Regions from separate parts of the Pseudarthrobacter niigatensis genome, predicted to be linked through region 1. Evidence: riboswitches for the same ligand, from Rfam matches in the RefSeq annotation. Region 1 holds a riboswitch; the other holds the start of a gene.

Region 1 (7,594 bases):
TGTCCAACCCGCGCCAGGACGTGCTTGATATTGAGGGCATCTCCGAAGTGGCCCACCAGGCCGGCGTGCCCCTGATCGTGGACAACACCCTTTCCACCCCCTACCTGATCCGCCCATTGGAGTGGGGCGCGGACATCGTCATCCACTCGGCCACCAAGTACCTGGGCGGCCATGGCTCGGCCATCGCCGGCGTCATCGTTGATTCCGGCAGGTTCGATTTCGGCAAAGACCCGGAACGGTACCCCGGCTTCAACACCCCGGACCCCACCTATAACGGCCTGGTCTACGCACGCGACCTCGGCGAAGGCGGCGCGCTCGGCGCCAACCTCTCCTACATCCTCAAGGCCCGGGTGCAGTTGCTGCGCGACCTTGGCTCGGCGGTCTCGCCCTTCAACGCGTTCCTCATTTCCCAAGGCCTGGAGACCTTGAGCCTGCGGGTGGAGCGCCACGTTGCGAACGCCACGGAGGTTGCGCGCTGGCTGGAGGCAAGGGACGACGTCGAGTCCGTCGCCTACGCGGGGCTGCCGTCCAGCCCCTGGTACGAGCGTGGCCGCAAGTACGGGCCAAAGGGAACGGGCGCCGTGGTCGCCTTCAACCTGGCCGGCGGCGCGGAAGCCGGCAAGCGCTTCGTCGACGCACTGGAGCTGCACTCCCACGTGGCCAACATCGGCGACGTGCGATCCCTGGTCATCCACCCGGCGTCGACCACGCACAGCCAGCTTTCGCCGGAGCAGCAGGTTGTGGCCGGCGTTCACCCGGGCTTGGTCCGGCTTTCCGTCGGTTTGGAGCACATCGACGACATCCTGGCTGACCTGGAGGCAGGCTTCCGGGCCGCCAAGGGCACCGGGGCCTAGCCCCAACCGCGAGGGCGCATCACGTGCCGGCCGGCAAGCCGGGAAGTCACAACCAGTCATACTCTTGGCCTGGAGCGGGGGGTGTTTCGTACACTCGAACCAGGTCATGAGTGCCAGTGACAGCCCCGGCTTGCTGGCCGGCAACCCTCCATCCGCGGTGGGGTGCCCCGGGTGAGGACCTGGCCTGCCGGTCAGACGACGGCGGGCAAGCGCGTAGAAGAGGTCTTGCCATGACGGTTACCGTCGCCCGAACCGCCATCCCTGAACACGGAATTGTCCGTTACGCCTCCATCGGGGGACTGGAACTCGAAGCCGGAGGCTACCTCCCGGACGTCACCCTGGCCTACGAAACCTGGGGCACGCTCAACGCGGACGCCAGCAACGCCATCCTGATCGAGCACGCACTGACCGGCAGCACCCACGTGACCCGCGGCGACACCGACGAAGAAGGTTGGTGGGAGCAGCTGGCCGGCCCCGGAGCCCCCGTGGACACGGACCGTTTCTTCGTGGTGTCCATCAACATCGTGGGCGGCTGCTACGGGTCCACCGGGCCGTCGTCGCCCGCGCCTGATGGGAAGCCCTGGGGCTCCAGGTTTCCCCTGGTCACGCTGCGCGACAGTACTGTTGCCGAGGCCCGGCTGGCGGACCAGCTGGGCATCAAGAGCTGGTTCGCCGTCCTGGGCGGCTCCATGGGCGGTGCACGGGCCCTGGAATGGGCTGTGACGTACCCGGACAGGGTGCAGCGCTGCGCCGTGATCTCCGTCGGAGCCGCCAGTACTGCCGAACAGATTGCCTTCGCCCAGGCGCAGACCCTGGCCATCAGGCAGGATCCCAACTTCAACGGCGGGGACTACTACGGCGGCCGGAGTCCTGAAGAGGGACTGGCCCTCGCCCGCAGGATCGCCCACATCACCTACCGGTCCGCCACCGAGCTGGAGGGCCGTTTCGGGCGGGAACCCCAGGCGCCGGAATCGCCACTGCGGGGGGAAGTCCTGGCCTCCCGCGGCCGCTACCAGGTGGAAAGCTACCTGGACCACCAGGGCAACAAGCTGGTGAAGCGCTTTGACGCCAACAGCTATATTGCCCTGACCGAAGCGCTGATGAGCCACGACGTCTGCCGCGGACGGGGAACCTTGGCCGAAACCCTGGCCGCATCCACGGCACGGTTCTTTGTGGCCGCCGTCGACTCCGACCGCCTCTATTTCCCATCGCAGTCCCACGAGCTTGCCCAGGCCCTGCCCGGGGACGTGGATGTCCACCTCATCCGGGCGCCGATCGGGCATGACGGGTTCCTGACCGAAATTGGACAGCTGGGCAGCCAGCTCCGAAGCAGCTTCCTGGCGTAGCCGCCGCCGGGAGGACGGCCGGCAATGTGCATTCCTGCAGATGCCTTCTGCACTATTTGGCGTTGAGGTTGCACCGCGGGCAGACCATACTCAATCGAATCCGGTGTCCGTGGTGTGCATCACACCCCGGGCCCCATCGACTGGTCCCCGTGGCGTCGACGACGACGCCGAAGGAGTTCGCATGAGTACGGAAAACGCCGCCGCGAGGCGTACAGAGGAAACCGACGTCAAGGCTTCAGGCCTCAAGAAAGTCGTTGCCGCCTCCATGGCCGGCACGGTGGTGGAGTGGTACGAATTCTTCCTCTACGCCTCCGCAGCCACCCTGGTCTTCGGCAAGGCTTTCTTCCCTAATTCCCAGACCGAGTTGGACGGCATCCTCGCCGCCTTCCTGACCTACGCCGTCGGCTTCGTTGCCCGCCCCATCGGCGGCATCGTCTTTGGCCATTTCGGCGACAAGTTCGGCCGCAAGCAGCTCCTCCAGGTCAGCATCATCCTGGTGGGCGTCTCCACCTTCCTGATGGGCTGCCTGCCCACCTTCGCGCAGATCGGCTACTGGGCACCGGCCTTGCTGGTCTTCCTGCGCTTCGCCCAAGGCTTCGCCGTCGGCGGGGAATGGGGCGGGGCTGTCCTGCTGGTGGCCGAACACAGCCCCAGCAAGTCCCGCGGCTTCTGGGCCAGCTGGCCGCAGTCCGCCGTGCCGCTGGGCAACCTTTTCGCCACCGCGGTGCTGTTCATCCTTTCCTCTGTCCTGTCCTCCGCCGACTTCCTCGGCTGGGGCTGGCGCGTGGCGTTCTGGCTCTCCGCCGTGATCGTCCTGATCGGCTACTACATCCGCACCAAGGTCAGCGACGCCCCGATCTTCCTGGAAGCACGAAAAGAGGTGGAGGCCGGCCACAAGGGTTACGGTGTTGCCGAGGTCTTCCGCCGCTACCCCCGCGGCGTGTTCACCGCCATGGGCCTGCGCTTCGCGGAGAACATCCTCTACTACCTCGTGGTGACCTTCTCGATCACCTACCTCAAGACCGTGGTCCACGCCGACACCACCCGCATCCTGATGCTCCTGCTCGTGGCACACGCCATCCACTTCTCCGTGGTGCCCGTGGTGGGCCGGCTCTCCGATCGCCTGGGCCGCCGTCCGGTCTACATGGCCGGCGCTGTCCTCGGTGCCACCTGGGGCTTCTTCGCCTTCCCGATGATGGATACCGGCAACGACTTCATCATCCTGGCCTCGGTCATCATCGGACTGCTGTTCCACGCCCTGATGTACGCCGGCCAGCCGGCCATCATGGCGGAAATGTTCCCCACCCGGATGCGTTACTCCGGCGTCTCCCTCGGCTACCAGGTCACCTCGATCGTGGCCGGGTCGCTCGCCCCGATCATCGCTGTGGCCCTGCTGGGTGAGTACAAGTCCTCGGTCCCGGTGGCGGTCTACCTCGCCATCGCCTGCGCCATCACCGCCGTCGCGGTCTTCTTCCTGAAGGAAACCCGCGGCATCTCGTTGCACGACGTTGACGCTGCCGACGCCAAGGGCACGGCAGACCTGCTTGCTGCCAGCAAGAAGTAGGCCCATGAAAGCCGCCGTCCTCTATTCCACCGTTCCCGCCCCGGCCGCCGCAGGGGTAAAGCAAAGCTATGCCGAGTCCCGGCCACTGCTGGTGCAGGAACTGGACCAGCCGGAGCCGCGCACCGGTGAACTCGGAGTTTCCATCACCTTCTCGAGCCTGTGCCATTCGGACCTGTCAGTGGTGGACGGTTCCCGCGCCCGGCCCCTTCCCATGGCCCTGGGACACGAGGCCGTGGGGCGGGTGGTGTCCGTGGGAGACGGCGTCTCCGACGTGTCCGTGGGAGACCACGTGGTTTTGGTGTTCGTTCCCAGCTGCGGCCAGTGCAGGGCCTGCCTGGCAGGCAGGCCCGCGCTCTGCCACCGGGCAGCTGAGGTGAACGGATCCGGAGACCTGCTCCACGGTCCGGCGCTGTTGCGGACGCCGGAGGGCGGGCGCATCAACCACCACCTGGGCGTATCCGCCTTCGCTGACTACGCGGTGGTTGCCCGGGAATCAGTGGTAGTGATTGACGACGACGTCCCGGACACCGTCGCTGCGATGTTTGGTTGCGCCGTGCTCACCGGAATGGGCGCGGTGTTCAACACCGCAGGAGTCGGCCCGGGCCAGTCCGTGGCAGTGTTCGGCCTGGGCGCGGTGGGCTTGTCCGCCGTGATGGCAGCCCGCCTCGCCGGGGCCGCCAGCGTCATCGCCATCGATCCCAACCAGGGGAAGCACCAACTGGCCCGCGACGCCGGGGCCACCGCGGTGGGGACGCCGGAGGACGCGGGACGGCTGATCGGGGAAGCAGCCGGCGACGGCGTCGACGTTGCCGTCGAGGCGGTGGGCTCGGCCGCTGTGATCGCGTCCTGCCTCGAGCAGGTCACCAGGGGTGGCGCGGTGGTCTCGGTGGGCCTGCCCCACCCGTCCGCCGAATTGACCGTACCTGCCCTGCAGTTCGCCGGCGCCGGCAAGCGGCTGCTGGGCTCCTACATGGGTGACGCCGTTCCCGCACGGGACATCCCCAAGTACCTGGCGTACTGGCGGGAAGGCAAGCTGCCCGTTGAGCTGCTGCACACCGACACCCGGCCACTCAGCGAGATCAACGAGGGCCTTGATGCGCTCGCAGCGGGACAGGTAGTGCGGCGGCTCTTCCAGGCCTGAACCGTCGGGCCGGGCCCGCCGGACGCGTCGGGCCTGACCCGTCGGACCGGATCTTCAGCCGGCGAGCAGCACAGAGCGCTTTTTCACCTCGTCCTTCAGGGCCGCGATCACGGCCTGTACCCGGACCGAGCGGAGCGATTCCGGCCTGGCAACGGCCCAGATGGGCAACTGGCGCTCAAACTCACCGGGCAGCACGGGGACGAAATCTTCGCGGTCTCCCACCATGAAGTTCGGCAGCAGCCCTATGCCGGCGCCCTGGCGCACCGCCTCCACCTGGGCGAACACGCTGGTGGCCTGGAAGCTCGTCCTGGGCGTCGGAAGCTGCGATGACCAGCGGGGCCCAAGCTCCGCCACCTGGAGCGCAGACTCCACGTAGGAGACGAACGCGTGCTGCCCCACGTCGTCGAGCGTTTCCGGCAGGCCCTGCTGCGCGGCGTAGCCGCGGCTGGCGTAGAGGCGCAGGTAGTAGTTGCTCAGGAAGATGGTCTGGGCGGTGCTGACGTCTGCCCGGCCCACCACGATCTCCAGGTCCACCCCTGACCGGTTCTGGCTGACTTTCCGGGTGGCGCTCAGCATTTCAATGTTCAGCTGCGGGTTCTGCTGCTGGAGCCGCACCAGCGACGGGGTGACAAACACGGCTCCCACTCCGTCGGTGGTGGCCACGCGCACCAGGCCGGCCAGGGCACTCTGGTCCTGGCTGATCAGGCCTGACAACGAGCCAAGAGTCCTTTCGATCGCCTCCGCCGCCTCCACTGCGGACGCACCAAGCTGGGTCAACTCCCAGCCGTGCGGGCTGCGTTCCAGGGTCCGGCCGCCCAGCTGTTTGTCCAAGGCCAGGATGCGGCGGGAAATGGTGGTGTGGGTGGTGCCCAGGGTCTCGGCCACGGCGTTGAACCGGCCCAGGCGCGCCACCGTCAGCAGGATGAGCAGGTCGTCGGGGCTTGGCAGCCGTCTGGAGTCCACGCGTAGCCTTCCTCTTATGTGCATCGATGCACAGAGCGTCTGTAATTTTTCCCCTTGATTGCACTCTAGCAAGGTGTGATCGTAGACACAGGCATGCCGGCAGTAACGCCGGAATGGAAGCAAAGGAGCTTACGCATGGCAGTTATCGGATGGATCGGCCTGGGAAACATGGGCGGCCACATGTCAGTGAACCTGGTGAAGGCCGGGCACGACGTGCGCGGGTTCGACCTCAACCCCGCGGCACTGGCAGCCGCCGAGGCAGGTGGCGTCAAGCGCGCAGCCAGCATCGCCGAAGCCGTGCGCGGCGCGGACGCCGTGTTTACCATGCTGCCCAAGGGCGAACACGCCCGGGCCGTCTACCTCGGGGAGGACGGCGTGCTCAAGCACGCGGATACCCGCACGCTGCTCATCGACTCCTCCACCATCGATATCGCCTCCGCGCAGGAACTGCACGACGCCGCTGCTGCCGCCGGCTTCCGCTTCGTGGACGCCCCGGTGTCCGGCGGAATGAGCGGCGCGGAAGCAGGGACCCTGACCTTCATGGTGGGCGGCGAAGAGGGCGCCGTCAAAGACGCCTCGGACTACATCGGGCCCATGTCCGGAAACATCATCCCCACCGGCGGCCCCACCACGGGCCAGGCGGCCAAGATCTGCAACAACCTGATGCTCTTCATCAACCTTGCCTCCACCGCGGAGGGCGCTGTCCTGGCTGACCGGCTGGGCCTGGACAAGCAGGTCTTCTGGAACATCGCCTCGGTCTCCTCGGGAGACTCTTGGGCGCTCCGGACCTGGTACCCGGTCCCCGGCGTGGTGCCCACGGCGGCGTCCAACAACGACTTCGCACCCACCTTCACTACCGAGCTTGCCAACAAGGACATCGGCCTGGCCATCAGCGCCGCCGAGGACACCGGCACGCCCCTGGAAATCGGCAAGCACGTCCAGCAACTGTTCCAGCGGCTCATTGACGCCGGGGACGCAGGCAAGGACTGCTCCATGATCATCAAACTCGTGGACGGCTCGCTCCAGCCAGCCGACCAGGCACCGTCCAACTAAACACGCCGCCCAACTGGCCACACCGCCAGCACCGCAGGAAAAGAGACTCCCTTGGAAACCATCCCGCACTACATCAACGGCACCCGCGTCACCGACGCCGACCGTTTCGGCCCAGTCTTCGACCCCGCCACCGGCCGGCAGGAAAAGCAGGTGGCGCTCGCCTCCGCAGCCCGGACAGAGGAGGCCATCGCGGCAGCCCGCGCCGCGCTGCCGGAATGGCGCGCCACCAGCCTGGCCAGGCGCACCACCATCTTCTTCAAGGTCCGCGAAATCCTGACCCAGCGCAAATCGGAACTCGCTGCGATCCTCACCAGCGAGCACGGCAAGGTCCTCTCCGACGCCGAAGGTGAAATTGCCCGCGGCCTGGAAAACATCGACTTCGCCACGGGCCTGTCCCACATGCTCAAAGGCGAACGCTCGGAGCAGGTCTCCAGCGGCATCGACGTCCACTCCGTCCGCCAGCCCGTAGGCGTGGTGGCGTGCATTACTCCGTTCAACTTCCCGGCCATGGTGCCGCTGTGGATGATCGGCAGCGCGCTGGCGTGCGGCAACACGGTGCTGCTGAAGCCCAGCGAGAAGGATCCGTCCGCCGCCGTCTTCATCGCCGAAGCCTTCGCCGAGGCGGGACTGCCCGCCGGCGTCCTGAACGTGGTCCAGGGGGACAAGGAAGCCG
Region 2 (7,594 bases), on a different contig from region 1:
CGGACTCTACTCGCACTGCCTGGGCGGCGAGGGCCAGGAAGGCACGGGATGGATCTTCGGGCACCTCATTGACGGTACCCAGGCGGAGTACGTCCGGGTGCCCTATGCCGAAAATTCCCTGCACCTGCTGCCTGCCGGCGTCAGCGACGAACAGGCCGTCATGCTCTCCGATATCCTCCCCACGGGATTCGAAATCGGCGTCCAGTACGGCCGGGTAAAGCCCGGCGACACCGTGGCCGTGGTCGGTGCCGGGCCGGTGGGACTGGCGGCGATCACCACAGCAGGGCTGTACGGCGCCGCTACGGTGGTGGCCATCGACCTGGACGCCAACCGCCTGGAGAAGGCAAAGGAGTTTGGCGCCACGGACACGGTCCTGTCAGGCAGCCGTGACTGGAAGGAACAGGTCCTGGCCCTGACAGGGGGACAGGGAGTCGATGTGGCCATTGAAGCTGTTGGCGTGCCGGCAACATTTGGCATGTGCACCGACATCGTACGGCCCGGTGGTTCGGTGGCGAACGTCGGGGTGCATGGAAAACCCGTGGAGCTGCACCTGGAAAACCTGTGGATCCAAAACATCAGCATCAGCATGGGGCTGGTGAATACCAACACGACGCCCATGCTGCTCAAGCTGGTGGCCCAGGGAAAGATCAGGGCGGAGAAATTCGCCACGCACCATTTTGGTTTCGATCAGTTCCTTGACGCCTACGACACCTTTTCCCGGGCTGCCGAAACCAAGGCCCTCAAAGTGATCATCACGGCGTGAATCCGGACACCGCTACAGCCAGTCTGCGGAGAAGTCCACCGGCGGCCACCACCGTGTCCGGGACCTGACGGCGAACCGCCGTCCGGTGAGCTCCGTGGGGATCAAAGCTACCAGGTGGTCCTTGATCCCGGGCTCCCACGGCTCGCGGTCGGCATCGGAGTCGGGGAGCGTCATCCGGGTCCCATCGAATTCTTCCGGCTTGCCCTTAGCCACCACGCTCCAGACTTCCGTGGCGTAAGGGTTCAGTCCATCCACCTCGAGTGCCGCGACTGCGCCGCTGAGCAGGGCGCGCAGCTTGGTGCCGGGCGCGGTACGGAACACCAGCGATTCCCCGGCAACGGAAAAGTTGACCGGAAAAATCTCGGGAACGTCACCATTGATGACTGCCAGCCGGCCGATGTATGAGGACCGAAGGTACCGCCAGCATTCATCGGGATTCAGCACTTCTGTTCGAGACCCACCAGCGGAATCAGCCATGGTACCGATCCTAGGGCCTGGAGCGCGGGTGTGCACTGCTGGGGCGTTCACCCTAGGCGTAGCCGCGACGGGACTGGATCCAGGCCGTCCACCGTTGATTCCCGTAAGGGCCCCAGAGGGCACGGAACAGCCGGAAGCGGCACTCAAAGCCGGAGGTGCGCCATGGACCAGGCGCAGGTACCAACAACAGCGGACAATGACGATGTCCTGGACTCGTACTCGCAGACAGTGATGCGGGTGGCAGCTGCCGTGACGCCCCACGTGGCAGCAATCGAGATGACGGCGCAGCGCCGCAATGGCCGGGCCCGGGTGGGAGCAGGTTCGGCCGTCCTCTTCACCGAGGACGGCTACCTGCTCACCAATTCCCACGTGGTGGCCGGCACCCGGCACGGCTTCGCGGTCTTCGGCGACGGCAGCAGGATGGAGCTGGAACTCGTTGGCGCGGACCCCTTGTCCGACCTTGCGGTGGTGCACGGTTCGCGGCCGCGAATCCGGCCCGCCGTGTTCGGCGCGGCGGAATCCCTCCGGGTCGGGCAGCTGGTGGTGGCCGTGGGCAACCCGCTGGGCTTGGCCGGTTCGGTGACCGCGGGGGTGGTCAGCGGGCTGGGCAGGGCCATTCCAGTCTGGTCGGGCGGTAACCGGCGGGTCATCGAGGACGTCATCCAGACCGATGCGGCACTGAACCCCGGCAACTCCGGCGGTGCCTTGGCGGATACTCACGCCAGGATCGTGGGCATCAACACCGCAGTGGCCGGAGCCGGCCTGGGACTGGCAATTCCGATCAACGCGACCACCCGCAGGATCATCTCCGCGCTGTTGTCAGACGGAAGGGTGCGCCGCGCGTACCTGGGCCTGGTGAGTACCCCGATGCAGCTCGGATCCAGCGCCGTGATCCGCACCGGGCTGCGTGAAGGGCTCCGCGTCGTAGAGGTACTGCCCGGGTCGCCTGCAGACAAGGCAGGCCTGTCGGCAGGGGACGTCATCGTCACGGCCGGGGGCCGCCCGGTCAGCAACGCCGAAAGCCTGCAGCGCCTGCTGTTCGCCGATGCCATCGGCCAGCCGCTCAACCTTGCCGTGCTGCGCGATGGCGCAGAACGCCACCTGACGGCGGTTCCGGAGGAAATGACGGCCAACGGGGCTGGATAACGGCCGACGGCGGGCCGGCACCATGGGCAGGCACATACGAAAGGCTAGGGGCTGACCTGGGGGGCTTCCACGTCAGCGATGCCTACGAAACGCGTCCCCACGCCGTCGTACTCGCTGCGCACGCACCCGGGACGCACGGCGGGAACCTCGGACGGCGCGTGGTGGCCGCACACCACGTAGGTGAAGTCCGGCCACCACTTCTTGGGCCGGGCAGCCTCCTCGTACCCGCACACGGCGCACTCAAGGTGCACCCAGACGGGCCGTTTGCCGGTGCGGTTGGCCCGTGACTGCACCAGCCAGGGCGGGGGATTGTCCAGGATGCTGCGGAGCTCGGCCTCGGACATCCACTTCGGCAGGCCATGGCGCTGCGCCATCTCAAGGGGAACATCCAGGGTTATTGCTGCGTCGCGTCTGCTGATCATCACGTTCCACGATACGGGAGGCGGCCAAATCGGCGTGCGCCGGTGATTCAGCTTCCCAGGATGCAGCCGGGGTGGGGCGTTTCGGTGGAGACCCACAACGCCGAGGCGATCTCATCCGCAAGGTCGAAGTCGCGGGTGCCGCCGGGGCCGGCGATGCGCACCATCAGTGCACCACCGAACGGGCGCCGACCCAGCACCTCAACCTCGGCGTCGAGATCGATGTCCTGCGCGGCGAGATACCGCAGGAGCTCAGGATTGTCATCGCTGATACGGGTGATTTTTCCGCTGTGCCCCTGGTCCAGCCCGGCGAGGAGATGGGCGCTGGGCATCAGCACCTGGCCGTCCGCGGTGGGAATGGGATCGCCGTGGGGGTCCCGTTCCGGGTTTCCGAGTTTGGCGGCGACGCGTTCGATGAACGTATCCGAGACCGCGTGCTCCAGCTGTTCGGCTTCATCGTGGACCTCGTCCCAGCTGTAGCCAAGACGCTGGACGAGGTAGGTCTCGATGAGCCGGTGGCGCCGGACCATTGACAGGGCCAGGCGCAGGCCGGAATCGGTCAGGGTGACTGCGCTGTAGGGCTTGTGGTCCACCAGCCCCTGGTCCTTCAGCTTGCGGACCATCTCCGACACAGAGGAATTCGCCACGCCCAGCCGCTGTGCCAGCTGGGAGGACGTGATGGGCTTGTCCTGCCATTCAGTGAATGAATAGATGACCTTGACGTAGTCCTCGATCGAGGAGGAGGGCGCGCTGGTCTTCACAGGTCCAAGCCTACCGGTTTGGCCGGTCCGGCAGGGGCGGCCCCGGATCAGGCCTTGGCGGCGCGCCAGGCCAGCGTCAGGTAGGGGAGGTCGAGTTCCTGCCCCGGAGCATGGGGCAGGTGTTCGTGCAGGTACCAGTCCAGGTTGGCAAGGACCTTCGCCCGCGTCGACTCACCGGCCCGCAGGTAGTAGCTGCGCGATTTGGTGAGCTCCATCAGGTCACTGGTGGTCACCCGGTCCTGCCAGTGCGTCACATGCCCCTCAAGCCCGTGGAATTCGGGCCCGACGACGGGCTTGTGGCCGGGCCGGTAGACGTCGCCGGCGTGCATGATCCGGGAGAGCCGGTGCACCCAGGGGACAGAGGTGTCCAGCTGGTTCCAGACCAGGCCCAGGGTTCCGTGCGGGCGCAGGACGCGGGCCAGTTCGGTGCTCGCAGCGAGGGGATCGCACCAGTGCCACGCCTGGGCAACGGTGACCACGTCGAAGGCCGCATCCCGAAGGCCTGTGGCCTCGGCCGTCCCCGCCGCAGCCGTGGCGGCCGGGCAGTGGGTCTTCAGCTGGGCAAGCATGTCCGCAGAAGGATCGACGGCGGTGACATCCAGTCCCATGGCCAGCAGCAAGGCGGTGAATTTACCGGTACCCGCCCCGACGTCCAGGGCGTCACGGGCCCCGGCAGGCACCAGCCACCGTGCGGATTCCGCCGGATAGCCGGGGCGGACGCGCTGGTAGTGGCGGCCGCCGTCCTGGAAGCTCTGCCCGAGCTCCGTGCGCCGGCCGTGATCAAGCCTGGGGCCACCCCGAACCACGCGTGGCCTCCTTCCGGTGCTGCCTGCGGATGTCCTTCGAATTTACCGCATGGCCGGTGCCGGCAGGCAGCCGCCGTTACCCCGCTAGTCGTCGAGGCAGGGGGCCGCGCCGGCCGTCCCGGGGGTATTGGGTGCCCAGTGCGGGTAGGTGCGGAAGTCGTTGGCGGGCACCCAGCGGCCTGCGTCCACCACGTAGTCCCACCCGAGTCCGTTGCTGCGCAAAGCCCGGATACCGGCAAGGAGGCGTTCAGCATCTTCCAGCCGCGAGCCCACGCCGAAACTCGCCCGGAGGGAGCCGGACGGCAGGCCCAGGCGCTTCAGCAGGGGATGGGCGCAGAAGCGTCCGTCCCGCAGGCCCACGCCGTGCTCTGCGGAAAGGTAGGCGGCCACCAGCCCTGCGTCGTAGCCCTCGACGGAGAAGTTGACCACGCCGATGGTGTCCGTTTCCGGATTGGTGTCCTTGAAGATCTGGTGGACGGTGACGCCGTCGATGCCCTGGAGGCCCTCCACCAGGAAGGAGCGGATCGCGGACTCGTGCGCATGCCACCTGTCCTGGTCGAGTTCGGCGATGACCTGCGTGGCGCGTGCCAGGGTGGCGGCGCCGAGGACGTTCGGCGAGCCTCCTTCGTGGCGGGCCGGCCCGGTGGCCCAGCTGACGCCGTCGAGCCGTGCTTCCTTGACCGCCCCGCCGCCGGCGAGGTGCGGGACGCCGGAATCCAGCCAGTCAGGCCGGCCTACCAGGACGCCTGCGCCGAACGGCGCGTACAGCTTGTGGCCGGAAAAGGCGAGGTAGTCGACGTCGTCCGCGCTGATGTCCACCCGGCGGTGCGGCGCGAGCTGGGCCGCGTCCACCACGATCCGGGCGCCGTGCTGGTGGGCCAGCGCGGCCAGGGCCCGGATGGGGAGGATCTCGCCGGTGACGTTGGAGGCGCCGGTGACGGCCAGGAGGCTGACGCCGCCCTGTTCGAGTTCGGCGCGGACCGCGTCAAGGGTGCCGGCGATGGTGTCCGCGGCAACGATGCTGCGGTGCGGGACGCCCTGCCACGGCAGGAGGTTGGCGTGGTGTTCGATGTCCAGGTAGAGGACGTCACCGGCGGGCCGTCCGTCCGTCCGGGGCAGGCAGCCCGCCAGGAGGTTCAGCGAATCGGTGGTGTTCCGGGTGAAGATGACCGAATCGTCCGGCCGGCCGCCCACGAAGTCCCGGACGATGCTGCGTGCGTTCTCGTACACGGAGGTGCTGATCTGGGAGGCGTACCCGGCGCCGCGGTGGACGCTGGCGTAGTAGGGCAGGATCTCGTTGAGGTAAGCGGACACCACGGAGAGTGCAGGGGCCGATGCCCCGTAATCAAGGTTGGCGTACCGCACGTGGCCGCCGGTTATCAGTGGTGCTTGGATTTCGGCCCCGGTGACTGCAGCGAGCGGGCGGCCGGCGGCGGCACGGCGTTCGGCAGCAACGGCGGATTCGGTGACGGGTTTGGGGGAGACGGTGGCAGTTGTCACAGAGACCTCACTTGTGTACAGGACTCCGGCGTACGGAATCCGCGCTTGCCGCATCCACTCCGGACCGGCCTGGTCGTCACCCGGGGCACCCCGCCGCGAATGGAGGGTTGCCGGCCAGCAAACCGGGGTTTTGCGCTGGCACTCGTGACCTGCATAAAAGCGTAGGACATGGGGCGGCCAGGCTGGAAGCCGGGCCAATTGTTAAGGGCTTTATTACGCAATATCGAATAAACGACGCCGGACACCTCCTTCTGAAGGTGTCCGGCGTCGCAATATTCGCCCAAGCGGGCAAACCGTGGCAGTTACAGCAGATCGTCCAGGTAAGGGTTGAGACGGTGCAGGACCTCGGAGTGCAGGATCGAGTTGGTGGCCAGCGCGTTCCCGCCGAACGGTCCGTCCTCGCCCTCGAGGGAGGTGAACCGGCCCCCGGCCTCGACCACGATTGGCACCAGCGCAGCCATGTCGTAGAGGTTGAGTTCCGGTTCGCAGGCGATGTCCACGGAGCCCTCTGCCACCATGCAGTACGACCAGAAATCGCCGTATGCCCGGGTCCGCCAGACGTCCTCGGTCAGCCCGAGGAAATCGTCGAGGTTGCCGCGTTCCTTCCAGCCGCTCAGGCTGGAGTAGGAGAGGGAGGCGTCGGAGAGGCTGGACACGTTGGAGACGCGCAGCCGGGTGGCAGCTGCCAAGGACCTGCCCATGTAGGCGCCCATGCCCTTTGCCGCCCACCAGCGCTTGCCGAGGGCCGGGGCGCTGACCACGCCCACCACGGGTTCGCCTTCGTCCACCAGGGCGATCAGGGTGGCCCAGACCGGGACGCCCCTGACAAAGTTCTTGGTCCCGTCAATGGGATCGATGATCCAGCGCCGTGAACCGTGCCCGGTGCTGCCGAACTCCTCGCCCAGGACGGCATCGCGGGGACGGGAGCGGGAGAGCTGGCCGCGGATGGCTTCCTCGGCTGCCTTGTCGGCGTCGGTGACGGGCGTCAGGTCCGGCTTGGTCTCAACGTGGAGGTCCAGGGCCTTGAAGCGGCTCATGGTCTGGTCATCCACGGAGTCGGCCAGGACATGGGCCAGGCGCAGGTCATCGTTGTAGCTCGAAGCGGGTTGGATCATGGTTACAAACTACCGTCTGCGGACGCTTCTGCCGGGAGAACGCGTCAGTTGACGCTGCCGAGCTCCTTGGTTTCCTGTGCTTCCATGCGCGGATCCGTGCCGAGCAGGCGCCGGAGCGACGCCAGGCGTGCCGGGCCGGTGGGACCTGCGTGCCCGCCTGCCACCCAGTCGTCGAGGCCGCAGTTCACCGCGTTTGCCGTGTGCTTGCACCCGCGTTCACAGTTTTCGATGCCGGGGGAGAGGTCCGGGAAGGAGCGCAGGATCCGGTCCGGGTCCACATGGGCCAGTCCGAAGGAACGGATACCGGGGGTGTCAATGATCCAGCTTCCGGCCGGCGCGTCAGCCAGGCGCAGGGCCAGGGCCGACGACGACGTGTGGCGGCCACGTCCGGTTACGGCGTTGACGCCGCCGGTGGCCCGCTCGGCACCGGTCAGCGCGTTCACCATGGTTGACTTGCCCACGCCGGAGTGCCCCAGCATCACGGTGACCCTGCCGTCGAGGTGGGCGCGGAGGGCCGCCACCGCAGTGCTGTCCAGCCGGGCGGAGAGGCCGTCGTCAGAGCGTGCGTCGATCCCGGAAGCCTGTGCGTCGGCGGTCTTGCTGATGA

Evidence for each region. Region 1 has a riboswitch for S-adenosylmethionine ahead of metX (homoserine O-acetyltransferase MetX). Riboswitches for the same ligand answer to the same signal wherever they lie in the genome.
Region 2: linked by a shared signal. The riboswitch ahead of J2T23_RS04350 (aminotransferase class V-fold PLP-dependent enzyme) and the one ahead of metX (homoserine O-acetyltransferase MetX) in region 1 are both predicted to bind S-adenosylmethionine.

The regions. Positions count from the first base shown of each region.
Region 1 covers NZ_JAUSTB010000006.1:117,079-124,672, forward strand. The annotation lists gene J2T23_RS10910 (bifunctional o-acetylhomoserine/o-acetylserine sulfhydrylase) at 1-854, shown strand, start outside; SAM riboswitch class IV at 957-1,072, shown strand; gene metX (homoserine O-acetyltransferase MetX) at 1,085-2,200, shown strand; gene J2T23_RS10920 (MFS transporter) at 2,382-3,764, shown strand; gene J2T23_RS10925 (zinc-binding dehydrogenase) at 3,769-4,905, shown strand; gene J2T23_RS10930 (LysR family transcriptional regulator) at 4,960-5,892, opposite strand; gene mmsB (3-hydroxyisobutyrate dehydrogenase) at 6,004-6,921, shown strand; gene J2T23_RS10940 (CoA-acylating methylmalonate-semialdehyde dehydrogenase) at 6,973-7,594, shown strand, end outside.
Region 2 covers NZ_JAUSTB010000002.1:272,360-279,953, forward strand. The annotation lists gene J2T23_RS04320 (zinc-dependent alcohol dehydrogenase family protein) at 1-763, shown strand, start outside; gene J2T23_RS04325 (pyridoxamine 5'-phosphate oxidase family protein) at 776-1,240, opposite strand; gene J2T23_RS04330 (S1C family serine protease) at 1,403-2,386, shown strand; gene J2T23_RS04335 (hypothetical protein) at 2,431-2,808, opposite strand; gene J2T23_RS04340 (metal-dependent transcriptional regulator) at 2,856-3,566, opposite strand; gene J2T23_RS04345 (class I SAM-dependent methyltransferase) at 3,614-4,372, opposite strand; gene J2T23_RS04350 (aminotransferase class V-fold PLP-dependent enzyme) at 4,457-5,872, opposite strand; SAM riboswitch class IV at 5,909-6,022, opposite strand; gene hisN (histidinol-phosphatase) at 6,175-6,987, opposite strand; gene rsgA (ribosome small subunit-dependent GTPase A) at 7,032-7,594, opposite strand, start outside.